DNA from 2 places in the Aeromicrobium choanae genome. Region 2 is predicted to be linked to the other one. Evidence: riboswitches for the same ligand, from Rfam matches in the RefSeq annotation. Region 2 holds a riboswitch; the other holds the start of a gene.

Region 1 (7,380 bases), 930 kb from region 2:
GGCGGCGCGGCGGGGATCCTCCGCCGCGCAGATGCCGGAGACGACGGCGGCTCCCGCCGCACCCGCGGCCCGCAGTGGGCCCAGGTCGGCGACGGTGATCCCGCCGATCGCGACGGCCGGAAGCTCCGTCGACCGGGCGAGCTCGGCGAAGCCCTCCACCCCCAGGGGCGGCGGCGCATCGGTCTTGGTGGCGGTCTGCCGGACCACCCCCACCCCGACGTAGTCGACGCGACCGGGATCGGCGGCCGCCGCGGACAGCTCGGCGAGGGTCGCCGCACTCACCCCGATCACCGCGTCGTCGCCGACCAGCTGCCGCACGAGCGACGGCGGCAGGTCGGACTGCCCGACGTGCACGCCCGTCACCCGGGCGCCGGCGGCGCGGGCGGCCAGGAACACGTCGACACGGTCGTTGACGATCAGCGCGACGTCGTCGGGCAGCACGTCCGACACGGCCAGGACCGTCGCGAGGAACCGCGCGGCCGGCACGTCCTTCTCGCGCACCTGCACGGTCGTCACTCCCCCGGCCACCGCCTCGGCAACGGTCTCGGCGAGGTCGCGTCCCCGCGAGGCGGCCAGCCCGGAGTCGGTCACCAGGTACACCGACAGGTCGGTCATGACAGCCGCGCCCGCGCCGCGAGGTCGGCCTCGCCGACGGAGTCCAGTGCGTCGATGAAGGCGGTGGCGAAGCTGCCGGGACCGGTGCTTCGCTCGGCCGCCAGCTCCGCGGCCACGGTGTACACGGTGACGGCGGCGACCGTGGCGGTGAACGGGTCCTCGGTCACTGCCGCGAACGCTGCCATCACCGCTCCGAGCGCACAGCCGCCACCGGTGACCCGCGTCAGAAGCACGTCGCCGTTGGCGATCCGCACGACCCGCTCCCCGTCGGTCACGGCGTCGACCGGTCCCGACACGGCGACGACGCCTCCGGTGGTGGAGGCGAGCGCGCGGGCCACCTCCACGGCGCCGTCCACGTCGTCGGTGGAGTCCACGCCGCGTCCGCCGGCACCCGCGCCGGCGACCGCGATGATCTCCGAGGCGTTGCCCCGGATCACCGTGGGGCTCAGGTCACGCAGGCGGTGGGCGAACGGGGTCCGGACCGGGAGGGATCCGACCGCCACGGGGTCGAGCACCCACGGCGTGCCGGCCCCCGCAGCCGCCGAGGCCGCCTCGAGCATGGCCTCGCGCTGCTCGCCGGCCGGCGTGCCGAGGTTGATCAGCACCCCGCCGGCGACTGTCGCGAACGGTCCGGCCTCCTCGGGCACGTCGACCATCGCGGGCGCGGCGCCCACGGAGAGCAGGGCGTTGGCGGTGAAGTTCACCACGACGCTGTTGGTGAGGCACTGCACGAGGGGCGCGTCCGCGCGCACCCGGGCCAGGGCCTCAGTGGTGGAGGTGAGCAGGTCTTCAGGCGTGCGCGACATCGCGACATCCCTTCGCTAGTGCGAACTAGATCAGGTTCGACGGGTGTGATCTCAGCCCCGGCGGGGCACCCCGTGTCTTGGCGCTCACAGGCTAGCGCCATCCCTCCGTCACCGGACCTGACGGTCCGGCGGTGGCTGTCGGCGGCTACCCCAGTGCCGCGACGAACTCCGCGGTGAAGCGATCCTGGAACGCATCGTGGTCGAGGCCCGGCGTGGGCACCTTGTTCGACGGCAGCGGCGACATGAAGTCGAAGTGGCCCACGCCCTCGTAGCGACGCAGGTCGAGCCCGGCGGGTGCCGGATGCAGCACCTCGGCCGACTCCGGGGGCGTCACGGTGTCCTCCGACCCGACGAACGCGGTGACCGGCGCGGCGACCTCGTCGAGGGTGTCGGGTCCGGCGAACCAGCCGGCCGCGGGCGCCAGCACGATGACGCGCGAGACGCGCGGCTCCGAGGGCACCTCGAACGCCTCGCCCCGGCGGTTCCGCGGCCTGGCTCCCGCGAGGCACAGCGCCGCACACCCGCCCAGGGAGTGCCCGGCCGCCACCACCGGCAGGTCCTCCCGCCCGATCTCGGCGAGCGGCGCACCCAGGGCGGACACGCGCTCGCGCACCACGTCGTCGGAGAAGATCTCCGTGAGGTGGTGGGCCGGGGCGGCCACGATGAAGCCCGCGTCGGCGGCGGCGCGCAGGAGCCGCTCGTAGCGGGACGGGTCGCCGCCCGCGCCGGGCGCGAAGAGCAGGATGCCGCGGGGATCGTCGGACGTCAGCAGGATCGGCGTCATGCCCACGACCCTAGGCCGATCCGCGAGGCGAGACACCCCAGCGCGCTGCCGCAGAAGGTGAGGCTACCCTTCGTATGTTGTTGCCTTCGACCCGCTCGGGAGTCTCCGGATGCCTCGTACGTCCCGCCCGCTGACCATCCATCCGATCGTCCTGCGCCAAGCCGAGGTGACCCGGGTGGTCGACGTCAGCCCGAACCTGCGTCGCCTCACGCTGGCCGGTCCCGACCTCGCCGAGGGCATCATGGGCGAGGGTTTCGCGCGGCCCGCGTTCTCCTCGACCGGGTTCGACGACCACGTGAAGATGGTCGTCCCGCCCGCCGACGGCGACCTCCCCCGGGCCGGCACCCAGGAGGAGCGGCGGTTCGCGTGGAATCCCGAGGTGCTCGAGTTCACCCGCGACTACACGGTCCGCGCCTGGGACCCCGCCGTCGGCACCTTCGACGTCGAGGTCGTCCGCCACGACCACGGCCTGGCCGCCGAGTGGGCCTTCCGCGCCACCCCGGGCGACGCCATCGCGTTCGCCGGCCCCAAGTCCTGCGCCGGGGTCAACCACGACGTCGACTGGCACCTGGTCGCCGGCGACGAGACCGCGCTTCCCGCGGTCGCACGCTGGCTCGAGGAGGCCCCCGAGGACGTCCGCGGCCACGCCATCGTGGAGGTGCCGAGCGAGGCCGACCGCCTCGACCTCCCCCGTCCCGCCGGCGTGACCCTCGAGTGGCTGGTCCGCGGCGAGGTCCCCGCCGGGCACAGCCGTCAGCTCGACGCCGCCGTGCGCCGGTTCACTCCCCCGTCCGGGCGCGGCTTCGCCTGGATCGCGGGAGAGGCGATGACGATCGCTCCCCTGCGGCGCTACCTGCGCAACGAGCTCGGGCTGCCGAAGGAGGACGTCGAGGTCGTCGGGTACTGGCGGCGGACCGCCTCGCCCGAGGAGACGGTCGTCCAGCCTCCCGAGCGCGACGACGCCGAGCGGCTCGTCCCGCCGACGCCGGCCTCGGAGGACACCGCCCGAGCCGTGCTCGAGCACGTCCACGAGATGACCGAGCTGGCTCCACCGATCGTCACGCGTGTCGCGGTGACCCTGGGGATCAACCCGGCCGTGGCCCGCGGGGCCGACACCGTCGCCGCGCTCGCCGACTCCACCGGGGTCGCCGCCGAGCGGCTCGCTCCCCTGCTGGACGCGATGACCGCCCTCGAGCTGCTCGAGCACGACGGGAAGGCCTACCGCAACACCGCACGGGGGGCCGTCCTCATGGAGGAGCACTCCATCGACGAGCTCGATCTCGCCGACCCGGCGAACCGCGATGCGCTCGCCCTGGTCGACCTGCTCGACGTGCTCCGCACGGGCCTGCCCTCGGCGCGCTCAGGAACTGCCACGTGGCGAGGCCGCCGTGCCGCCGATCCGGCGCTGCAGGCCGGCTACGACTCGCGGGCGGCCGACGAGCTGCAGTACGTGCTGCAGGCCCTCGCCGAGCTGGCCCCGGTGAAGGCAGCCGGCACCCTGGCGGTCTTCGGCGACGCCGCGGCGCTGGTCGCCTCCTCCGTCGCCGCCGGCCGCACCGTCCACCTCCCGGGCGAGGACGTCGCGGACTGGCCGGCCCACGACTGCGCCGTGGTGGTGGGCGCCCTCGAGGGCCGCACCGACGACGACGCCCTGCGCGTCCTGCGCTCCGCCCTGTCCTCCGGCACCACCGTCGTCCTGTCCGAGCGGGTCGCCGACGGCGCCGACGAGGACGACCACGTCGCCGAGCACGCGCTGACCAGCCTGGCGCTCAGCGGCCTGCCGATGCGGACCCGTGACGAGCTGACCGCCCTCCTGCGTCGCGCCGGCGCGAGCGAGGTCGAGCGCGAGGTGCTGGGCTGGGGCTTCGGCCAGCTGTCCCGCGTCCTCGTCGCGCAGGCCTGAGCGGAGCCCGGATGACGACGACGGTCCAGGCGCGCCCGGACGGGACCCGCCGCACGCGGATGCCGCTGGCGGTCCTCGGCCTGTCGGTGGCGCTGCTGGCCGCCGTCGCGGCGAGCCTCCTCGTCGGCACCGAGACCCTCGCGCCCGATCGCGCGCTGGCCGGCCTGCTCGGGCACGGCGACGCGGAGGCGGAGGCGCTCATGCAGTCCTACCGGCTGCCCCGCACCCTCGTCGCGATCTTCGTGGGCGCGGCCCTGGGCACCGCTGGTGCGCTCATCCAGGCGTACACCCGCAACCCGCTGGCAGACCCCGGGATCCTGGGCGTCAACGACGGCGCGGCGCTCGGGGTGACCGTGGCCGTCGCGCTCGGGGCCACCGGAGCGGTCGGCACCCTGGTGTGGCCCGCCCTCGCCGGTGCCGGCGTGGCCACCCTCGCCGTGCTCCTGCTCGCGGCGACGGGTCGCGGACCCGCCACTCCCCTACGCATGACCCTCGCGGGCGTCGCGCTGGCGGCCGTCCTGGCCGGCGTCGCCACCGCGATCCGGCTCAGCGATCCCGACACGTTCGAGCGCTTCCGGTCGTGGGCCGCGGGCTCCGTCGCCGGCCGCTCGCTCGACGACCTGGCCGGCGTCGTGCCGTACATCGTGGCCGGACTCGTCCTGGGGCTCGTGCTGCTCAAGGCGCTCAACGCGGTCGCCCTCGGTGACGACGTCGCGGCCTCGCTCGGCGTGGATCCGCGCCGCACCAGGCTGCTCACGGTGCTCTCGGTGACCCTGCTGGTCGGCTCCGCCACGGCGGTGGCGGGACCGATCTGGTTCCTCGGCCTGATGGTGCCGCACGTGTGCCGCCTGCTGGTCGGCAACGACCACGCCCGCATCGTCCCGCTCTCGATGCTGGCGGCGCCCACGATCCTGCTGCTGGCCGACACGCTCGCCAGGGTGGCCGTGCCGCTGCGCGAGATGCCCGTCGGCGTCGTCACGGCGTTCGTGGGTGCGCCCGTCCTGATCTGGCTCATCTCCGGGCGGCAGGTGCACACCCAGTGATCACCCGTTCGCCCGCCGAGCAGGGCTTCGTCGTCGTCCGCGTGCCTCAGGGCCTCGCGATCTCCGGGCTCGTCCCGGTGCGTGCGGTGCTCGGATGCCTGGGCCTGCTGGTCGCCACCCTCGCCGTGACGGGCGCGGCCCTGATGCTCGGCGAGGTCACCTTCTCCCCGCCCGAGGTCGCCCGAGCGCTCTTCGGGGACGCGGCCCGCGACGTCGAGCTCTTCGTCGTGCAGTGGCGGCTCCCGCGGGCGCTGGCCGCCGCGGTGTTCGGCGCCATGCTCGGCGTGGCCGGCGCGATCTTCCAGTCCGTCACGCGCAATCCGCTGGGCAGTCCCGACATCATCGGCTTCACGGCCGGTGCCTCGGCCGGGGGCGTCATGATGATCGCCCTCGTCGGCTCGAGCTACCTGCTGGTGACGTGCGGCGCGGTGGTCGGCGGCCTGCTCGTCGCCGTCGCGGTCCTGCTGCTCGCGCGCGGCGGCGGCGTGGCGGGCTTCCGACTCGTGATCGTCGGCATCGCCCTGAGCGCGATGCTCAACTCCGCGCAGACCTGGATCGTGCTCACCGCCGACCTCGAGCTGGCCCGGGTCGCCGCGGTGTGGGGCTCGGGCTCCCTCAACGGGGCGAGCTGGGCGTACACGGGCCCCGCCCTGGTCGCGGGTCTCGTCGTGATGCTCCTGACCGGCGTCCTGCTGAGCCGGCCGCTCGGGCTGCTCGACCTCGGCGAGGACAGCTCGGCCGCACTCGGCGTGCCGCCGGGCCGCACCCGGCTGATCGCGGTGCTCACCGGCGTCCTGCTCGTGGCGATCGCCACCGCCGCGGCCGGCCCGATCGCCTTCGTCGCCCTCGCCGCGCCGCACGTCGGCCGCCGGGTCGCCGGCACGAGCGGTGCCTCGATGGCCCCGGCGGCCTGCGCGGGCGCGTTCCTGCTCGCGAGCGCCGACCTCGTCGCCCAGCACGCCATCCCCGACCGCTCGCTGCCCGTGGGCGTCGTCACGATCGCCCTCGGCGGCCTCTACCTCGTCTCGCTGCTCGTCCGCGAGAGCCGGAAGGGAACCCTGTGAACCACACCGATCTCGACCGTCCCGCCGCCCTGCGCGCCCAGGACCTCACGATGGGCTACGACGGTCGCGTCGTGGGCGAGCACCTCGACCTCGCCGTGCCCGAAGGGGCGTTCACCGTCATCATCGGTCCGAACGCGTGCGGCAAGTCCACCCTGCTGCGCTCGCTCGCGCGACTCCTCAAGCCCCGCGCCGGTGCGGTGCTGCTGGACGGCAAGGACATCCACCGGATGCGCGGCAGGGACGTCGCCACCCGGCTCGGCCTGCTGCCGCAGTCGGCCGTGGCGCCCGCCGGCATCACCGTGTTCGACCTCGTGCGCCGTGGTCGCTACCCGCACCAGTCGATCCTCACCCGCTGGAGCGAGGCGGACGAGCGGACCGTCCGCCGAGCGCTCGAGCAGACCGACCTCGTCGACCTGGCGGACCGGCCCATCGACGAGCTCTCCGGCGGACAGCGCCAGCGGGCCTGGGTCGCGATGACCCTCGCGCAGGACAGCCGGATCCTGCTGCTCGACGAGCCCACGACGTTCCTCGACATCGCCCACCAGATCGGCCTGCTCGATCTCTTCGCCACGCTGAACCGGTGCGACGGCCGCACGATCGTCGCCGTCCTGCACGACATCAACCACGCCGCCCGGTACGCCGACCACCTCGTGGTGATGTCCTCGGGCCGCATCGTCGCGCAGGGGTCGCCTCGCACCGTCCTGACCACCGAGCTGCTCGCGGACGTCTTCGACATCGACGCCGCGATCATCGAGGACCCGCTCAACGGCGGTCCTCACGTCATCACCCGTCACCACGGCCACTCCGCGCCCGTGGACGACCCGATCCGAAAGGTCACCGCATGAAGACCGTTCCCACCTCGCGAGCCCGGCGCGGCCGCGTCGTCCTGACCGCCGCCGCCGCGGCGCTCGCCCTCACCCTGAGCGCCTGTGGCTCGGACTCCGCGGCGTCCGGCGACGAGGCCGAGACCCGCACCGTGACCGACGCCCTCGGCACCGAGGTGAAGGTCCCGAAGGAGCCGAAGCGTGTCGCGACGCTGCACTACGCCGCGACCCAGCCCGTGCTCGACCTGGGGATCACCCCGGTCGGCCAGGGCTCGTTCGAGGAGGGGATCATCCCGGAGGACCTCGTCGAGACCGTCGCCGACGTCCCCGTCGTCACCAAC
Region 2 (7,380 bases):
AGAGCTTTGACTACACCTGTGACGTGACCGCGGGAGGGCTCAACCTGGGCTCCCACGTGATCGGCGTGCTCGCCGAGACCACGATCCCGTCCCGGGTCCAGGTGGGAGACGTCATCTCCGAGCGTGGGGTGAGCATCACGCTCACCATGCCCGAGCTGCTGCGCCAGTCGACCGCGATGCTGCTGCAGGGCCGCGAGGCGGAGGGCGGCTCGACCGACTCGTCGATCACCCTGACGACGGGTGGACAGACGCAGACGGTCTCGATCGCCGACCTGAAGGCGGCGCGCACGCCCATCCCCCAGGTGGTGGACCAGCCGTGGCTGATTCCCGCGACCGGCACGGTGCCGCAGATCACCGTGCCCGAGTACGCCGACGTGTCGGTGAAGCTGGGCATGCCGCAGGCCTTCACGATCGACGCGACGATCCACAAGGCGGACAGCTCGACGGTTCCGTCGCACCTGACGTGCGCGGGTCCGAGCGATCTGAGCCTCGGGTCGATCCCCGTCGGCGACGCACCGGTCGAGGAGCCCACCACGGCACCGACGACCGAGCCGACGACGACGCCCACGACGCAGCCCACGACGCAGCCGACCGGCGAGCCGACGACCGCGCCCACCACCAACCCGGGTGAGGACCCCACCGGCGACGAGGTCGAGCTGCTCAGCTCAGACGCGCTGTCGCCCGGTGACACGATCACGTTCGCCTTCGGGCCGGAATGGATCGGCAAGGAGCTGGCCTTCGAGCTGCACTCCGATCCGATCGCGATGGGCACGCGGGTCGTGAGCACCTCGGGCGAGGCCTCGGTGCGCATCCCGACGAACGCGCCGCTGGGCTCGCACACGGTGAAGGTGCTCAGCCGCGGTGTCGTCATCGCCGAGGTCCCGGTGGAGATCGTCGCCGCCGACGCGAGCGGCGACACGACCGACGACGACTGGGTCAGCGACGACTACCTGGCCGCCACCGGTGGCCCGGGGCTCGGTGTCGCAGTCCTCGGCGGGGCGCTGGTCGTGGTTGGTGCAGCGGTGATGCTGCAACGTCGCCGCACGCGTCGCGACTGAGTGCCGCCGGGGGAGCGGAGGTGGGTCTCTGCGGACCCGCCTCCGCCCTTGGCGTGCCCGGGGTTGAGAGGATCCTCCGGTGCCGCCCGACGAGATCCCGACGCTCCCCGTGCTGGTCCCGGCGACGATCGCCGCGATCGCCGCATCGCTCGGGTGGCTGCACCGTCGTGATCGCCTCACGGGGCTGCGTGCCGCGGTCGGCGTGGTCGGATGCGTCTACGGCGCCGCCGTGCTGGCGCACGTGCTCCTGCCGTTTCCCGTCGCCACGGGCGAGCCGCGGCCGTGGCGCGTCCTGGTCCACCTCACGCCGTTCGTCGACGTCGTGGACGACCCGGCCGGGATGCTCCTGAACATCCTGCTCTTCGTGCCCCTCGGAATGCTCCTCCCGTTCGTGACCCGAGTCCGGACCGTGCGTCGGGCGGCGGTCGTGGGCCTGCTGGTCAGCCTGGCCATCGAGGCGGTGCAGCTCGCCGGAGTGCTCGTGGTGGGCACGGGCCGGATCGCCGATGTCGACGACCTCGTCGGCAACACCTTGGGCACCGCGATCGGCTGGACCGCCTGCGTGGTGCTGATGCAGGTCCCGATGCTGGCCCGGCTCGTCGCTCGGGCCTCTTGGGCGGAGGACGGCATCGCCTCGGGACCGCCCCGGTGCCGGTCCCGGCACGGGAGGCTAGGCTGGCGGTACACGACAGGGGAGCGCCATGCAGAGGGCGCTGAGAGTGCGGAACAGCCGCAGACCCTTGAACCTGCTCCGGTTAGCACCGGCGAAGGGAGTCAGCTATGAATTCTGCTGTCACATCCACGTCCACCTCCATCTTCAGGTATCGCACGATCGACCTCGTGACGATCGCGATGCTCGGCGTCGCGTTCGGCGTCGTCTTCTGGGGGTGGGGGAAGTTCTACGACGTCGTCGACCTCGGTGCCGCCGTGGGCTTCAAGCCCGCGGCCGCCCTGCTCGGCGGCATGTGGCTCATCGCCGGCGTCGTCGGTGGCCTGATCGTCCGCAAGCCCGGTGCTGCGTTCGCCACCGAGTTCATCGCCGCGCTGACGTCGATGCTCGTCCTGGGCGGCACCTCCTGGGGCAGCACGGTGCTGCTCTCCGGCGTCGTGCAGGGCCTCGGTGCGGAGCTGGTCTTCGCGCTGTTCCTCTACCGCCGGTTCGACCTCCTGACAGCCACGCTCGGCGGTGCCGTCTCGGGTCTGCTCGAGGCCTTCTACGAGTGGAAGTACTACTTCCCTGACTGGGACCTGCAGTGGCGCCTCGTCCACCTGGGCTTCCTGGTGACGTCGGGCGTCGTCATCGCGGGCTTCGGCGGCTGGCTGCTCGTGCGGTCGCTGGCGAAGGCAGGTGCGCTCGACTCGTTCGGCTCCGGGAGGCCGTGAACGCGTGACGATCGCGTTCCGCGACTTCTCGTGGACACCGCTCCACGGGAGTCGCCGCACGCTCGACGGGCTCGACCTGCGGGTCGAGCGCGGCGAGCGGGTCCTCCTCGTCGGGCCGAGTGGCAGCGGCAAGTCGACGGCACTGCACGCCGTCGCCGGTGCCCTCGGCTCGACGCTGGTGGGCGAGGCCTCCGGTTCGGTCGAGGTCGACGGACGCATCGGCATGGTCACGCAGAACCCCTCGTCCTCGATCGTCGCCGACCGGGTCGGCCGCGACGTCGCGTTCGGACCCGAGAACCTCGGGCTCCCGCGCCACGAGATCTGGCGGCGGGTCGACGCGGCGCTCGAGGCCGTCGGCCTTCCCTACGAGCGTGACCGGTTCACCAGCGCCCTCTCGGGCGGCGAGCGACACCGCCTCGCCCTCGCCGGAGCACTCGCGACGGACCCCGACCTGCTGCTGCTGGACGAGCCCACGTCGATGCTGGACCCGGCGCTGGTGGAGGTCGTGCGCGACGCCGTCCTGGCGGTCGTCGGCGACCGCTCGCTCGTCGTGGTGGAGCACCGGTTCGAGCCGTGGCTCGAGCACGTCGACCGGGTCGTCGTGCTCGACCGCGGGCGCCTCGTCTTCGACGGGACCGTCGGACGCTTCCTGACCGCCTCGGTGCCCGACGCCCTGTGGATGCCGGGTCGCCCGGCGCCCGCCCCGGTGGAGCTCCCAGCGAGTCTCCTCGCGCCGGCGCAGACGGTCCGCGTCCGCGCGAGCGACCTCGTCGTCGACCAGGTCACGCGCGGCCTGAGGGGCTCTGAGCGCACCCGAGCGGTCTCCCACCTGAGCCTGGAGCTGGAGCCCGGCACGTTGACCGCCCTGCTCGGCCCGAGCGGGGCCGGCAAGTCCACCGCACTGCTGGCGCTGGGCGGGCTCATCGCTCCCGTGTCCGGTGCCGTGGAGGCGCCGTCCAGCCTGGGCTGGTGCCCCCAGGACCCCGAGCTGGGGTTCGTCGCGACCTCCGTCCGCGGGGAGCTGGAGGCCACGCCGCACGCCCTCGGGCGCACCGTGGACGTCGAGGCGCTGCTCGAGGCGGTGGGCCTGCCGGGTCGGGGTGACGACCATCCCTACCGGCTGTCGGGTGGCGAGCAGCGCCGGCTGGCGCTCGCGGCGTCGGTGGCCCACCGGCCCGGCCTGCTGCTGGCCGACGAGCCCACGGTGGGACAGGACCGCGACGCGTGGGCGCTCGTCGCCGGCTGGCTGTCGTCGGCCGCGCGTCACGGCGTCACGGTCGCGGTCGCCACCCACGACGCGGACCTGCCACGCGACCGCGAGGTCCTGCTGCAGGCCGGGGAGGTCGTGGGATGACCGGACTCCTCACGCGCCTCAACCCGCTGGTGCTCATCGGTATCGGGGTGGCGGCCGCGCTCGGCTCGCCGGCGATCCGCACGCTGCCCGTCGCGCTGCTGGCGGTGGCCCTGTGGGTCGTCGCGGCGGTGCTCACCGTGCCGTCGTGGCGGTACCCCGCGTTCTGCCTCCTGCTCGTGCTGATCCCGATGGCGAGCGTCGCCTGGTCCACGTGGCTGCTCGGCGGTCACGAACTCGAGGTCGCCGTGGTCGCCGGCCTCCGCACGTTCGTGCTGGCGTGGCCCGGAGCCGTGGCGGTCGGCTACGTCGACGTGGCGCGGTTGGGCGACTACCTGGCCCAGAGTCTGAAGGTCCCGGGCCGGTTCGCGGCGGCGCTGTCGGCCGCTCTCCAGCGTGTGGCGGGTTCGTGGCGCACGTGGCACGACCTCGAACGCACGCGGCGGGCACGCGGTCTGAAGGTGCGGCCGTGGTCGATGGCGTTCGCGCTGCTCGTCCACACGATCCGCGACGCGACGCGCACCTCGATCGCGATGGACGCCCGCGGCTTCGCGACGGCCCAGCGGCGCACGTGGGCCGAGCCAGCCGACTGGATCCGGGCCGACGTGGCGGTGCTCTTCGGAGCCGTGGTCCTGGCCCTCGTCCCGGCCGCGATCAGCCTCATGAGTCACTAGCGCACCCGGCCACAGGAGTGGCTTGCGTCACAGTGCAACTTCAGGTTACAGTCGCTGACATTGTCCGGGGAGACGGGCTGGAAATGTCACGGACAGTGGTCCTGGAGCGAGGAGATTCGATGCGTCAGAGCGCAGCAGCAACACGACGAGGACTGCGCCTCGCGGCCGCCACGGCCCTGGTCGTCGCGGGTGTCACCCACCTCGCTCCGACCGCCGTCGCCGCGCCCGCCGGCATCGAGCGGGTGGGCTACGAGTGCCAGGCCACCAACCCGATCATCAACTCCACGCTCGAGGGTCACTACCAGTTCTACGTGACCGCCCAGACCGACCTGCCCGAGCGGGTTGAGGCGGGCGCCTCCGTGCCGGCCACCGACACCACGCTGAGCCTCACGCTCGCGCGGGACCTCGTCGATCATCTCTACACGAAGATGCAGGTCCGTCGGGTCAGGGGCACGTCCCGGTCCGACGTCGTGCTCCAGGCGGTCGCTCCGGGCGGTGAGGTCCTCGAGACCCGCAACGAGAAGGTCAGCGGCCTGCAAGCCGACTGGGTGCCGATCGCGACGGGCGCCGAGATCACGATTCCCGCCAGCGGAACGGTCGCGGCCGTCGACGTGCCCGACGCGGCCGCCGGCAACGGGCTGATCTACGTCCAGATGCCCAAGACGTTCTACCTCGACTCGGTCATGGACCCGCCGGTGCTCGGCTCGGTCTCCGACGCCGAGCTCGAGTGCGTGCGCCAGTCCGACGATGCGGCGGCCCGGGTCATCGGCACGATCGCCATCGGCGACGGCTGCTCGGAGACGGAGTGCCCGCTCCCGGCTGCAACCGGCGGCGGGGGCAACGGGGGTGGCGACGGCGGAACCGGAGCCGGAGACGGCACCGACCCCGAGGTCATCGACCCGGTCGACGCCGACGACCCGAGCGACGTCGACAGCGAGTACGCCTTCGACGATGACGGCGACGGCACCGACGACGGCACCGTCGCCGCAGCCTCTGCCGAGACCACCGAGCTGCCGGCCACGGGCTCCTCCTTCGGACCTGCACTCGCGGTGCTGTTGGCCGCACTCGTGGCACTGCGTCTCGGTCTGGCCGTGAGGTTGCGGCGCCACCACTGACCGGACCAGTTCCTCCAGGTACCCGCTCCGCGGGTTCCGTCCCCCTGTGAAGGAGCCCTGATGGGTGTCGAAGTTCGCGTCGAAGGGCTGACCAAGGCCTTCGGCAGCCAGACGATCTGGCGCGACGTCTCGCTGACGCTGCCTGCGGGCCAGATCAGCGTCATGCTCGGCCCCTCGGGCACCGGCAAGTCGGTGTTCCTCAAGGCGCTGATCGGTCTGATCAAGCCCGACGCGGGCCACATCTTCATCGAGGGCACCGACATCGCCACCTGCAGCGAGCGCGACCTCTACGAGATCCGCAAGCTCTTCGGCGTGCTCTTCCAGGACGGTGCGATGTTCGGATCGATGACGCTGTTCGACAACGTCGCCTTCCCCCTGCGCGAGCACACCCGCAAGAACGAGTCCGAGATCCGCGACATCGTCATGGAGAAGATGACGATGGTCGGCCTGGTCGGCGCCGAGATGAAACTGCCGGGCGAGATCTCCGGCGGCATGCGCAAGCGCGCGGGCCTCGCCCGTGCGCTGGTGCTCGAGCCCGAGATCATCTTGTTCGACGAGCCGGACTCGGGCCTGGATCCGGTCCGCACCGCGTTCATCAACCAGCTCATGGTCGACCTGAACGCCCAGACCGAGGCCACCTTCCTCATCGTCACCCACGACATCAACACGGCCCGCACCGTGCCGGACAACATCGGCCTGCTCTACCACCGGCACCTGTCGATGTTCGGCCCGCGCGAGATGCTGCTCTCCAGCGAGGAGCCCGCCGTCCGCCAGTTCCTCAACGCCCAGACGGTCGGGCCGATCGGCATGAGCGAGGAGAAGGACGCCGACGAGCTCGCGGCCGAGGACCACAGCACCCTGCCGCCGCTGCCGCCGATCCCGCTCCAGCTGTTCCCGTCCACCGGCCAGCGCCGCGCCACCCAGCCCGAGCCGGGCGCGTGGTGTGCGGCCAACGGCGTCGTTCCCCCGCCGGGCTCGTTCGAGGGCGATGGCTCGGGCTTCATGGCGCCGTCCCCGCAAGCCCTTTCCGGCGGTGCCCGGTGAGCATCGGTTCGAGGGCCACAGCCCCGCTCGCCACCGCCGGCAAGCTCTTCGCCTTCGGCACCGACGTGCTGCTGGCCGTGTTCCGCGGGCCGTTCCAGCTGCGCGAGTTCATCCAGCAGGCCTGGTTCATCGCGTCGGTCACGATCATCCCCATCGCGTTGGTCGCCATCCCGTTCGGTGCCGTCGTGGCGCTCCAGACCGGCAGCCTCGTGCAGCAGTTCGGCGCCCAGTCGTTCGTCGGCTCCGCCGCGGTGCTGGCGGTGCTGCGCGAGGCGGCGCCCATCGCCACCGCGCTGCTCGTGGCCGGTGCCGGCGGCTCGGCGATCGCGGCCGACCTCGGCGCCCGCAAGATCCGCGAGGAGCTCGACGCGATGATGGTGCTGGGCATCGACCCCATCCAGCGTCTCGTCGTGCCGCGCGTGCTCGCCTGCATGCTCGTCGCGGTCTTCCTCAACGGCTTGGTCAGCGTGGTGGGCGTGCTCGGCGGCTACATCTTCAACGTGATGATGCAGGGCGGCACCCCGGGCGCCTACCTGGCCTCGTTCACCGCGCTCGCGCAGACGCCCGACCTCTACCAGGGCATGGCCAAGGCGCTCGTGTTCGGCCTCATCGCCGCGATCGTCTCCACCTACATGGGGATGCATGCCGACGGCGGCCCGCAGGGTGTGGGCCAGGCGGTCATGGAGTCGGTCGTCATCACGTTCCTGCTGCTGTTCCTGGCCAACTTCGTCATGAGCGCCCTGTACTTCCAGCTC

Evidence for each region. Region 2 has a riboswitch for thiamine pyrophosphate ahead of B5D60_RS08955 (ECF transporter S component). Riboswitches for the same ligand answer to the same signal wherever they lie in the genome.
Region 1: another riboswitch for thiamine pyrophosphate. It lies ahead of thiM (hydroxyethylthiazole kinase); the one in region 2 lies ahead of B5D60_RS08955 (ECF transporter S component).

What each region holds. Positions count from the first base shown of each region.
Region 1 is NZ_LT796768.1:2,793,342-2,800,721, reverse strand. Features, by position in the region: gene thiE (thiamine phosphate synthase) at 1-615, opposite strand, end outside; gene thiM (hydroxyethylthiazole kinase) at 612-1,421, opposite strand; TPP riboswitch at 1,412-1,504, opposite strand; gene B5D60_RS13525 (alpha/beta hydrolase family protein) at 1,567-2,205, opposite strand; gene B5D60_RS13520 (siderophore-interacting protein) at 2,315-4,108, shown strand; gene B5D60_RS13515 (FecCD family ABC transporter permease) at 4,120-5,151, shown strand; gene B5D60_RS17240 (FecCD family ABC transporter permease) at 5,148-6,215, shown strand; gene B5D60_RS17235 (ABC transporter ATP-binding protein) at 6,212-7,060, shown strand; gene B5D60_RS13505 (ABC transporter substrate-binding protein) at 7,057-7,380, shown strand, end outside.
Region 2 is NZ_LT796768.1:1,859,504-1,866,883, forward strand. Features, by position in the region: gene B5D60_RS17055 (DUF6801 domain-containing protein) at 1-1,058, shown strand, start outside; partial or broken gene B5D60_RS17340 (VanZ family protein) at 1,288-1,614, shown strand; TPP riboswitch at 1,739-1,848, shown strand; gene B5D60_RS08955 (ECF transporter S component) at 1,839-2,441, shown strand; gene B5D60_RS08960 (ABC transporter ATP-binding protein) at 2,446-3,795, shown strand; gene B5D60_RS08965 (energy-coupling factor transporter transmembrane component T family protein) at 3,792-4,466, shown strand; gene B5D60_RS08970 (DUF6801 domain-containing protein) at 4,586-5,581, shown strand; gene B5D60_RS08975 (ABC transporter ATP-binding protein) at 5,642-6,625, shown strand; gene B5D60_RS08980 (MlaE family ABC transporter permease) at 6,628-7,380, shown strand, end outside.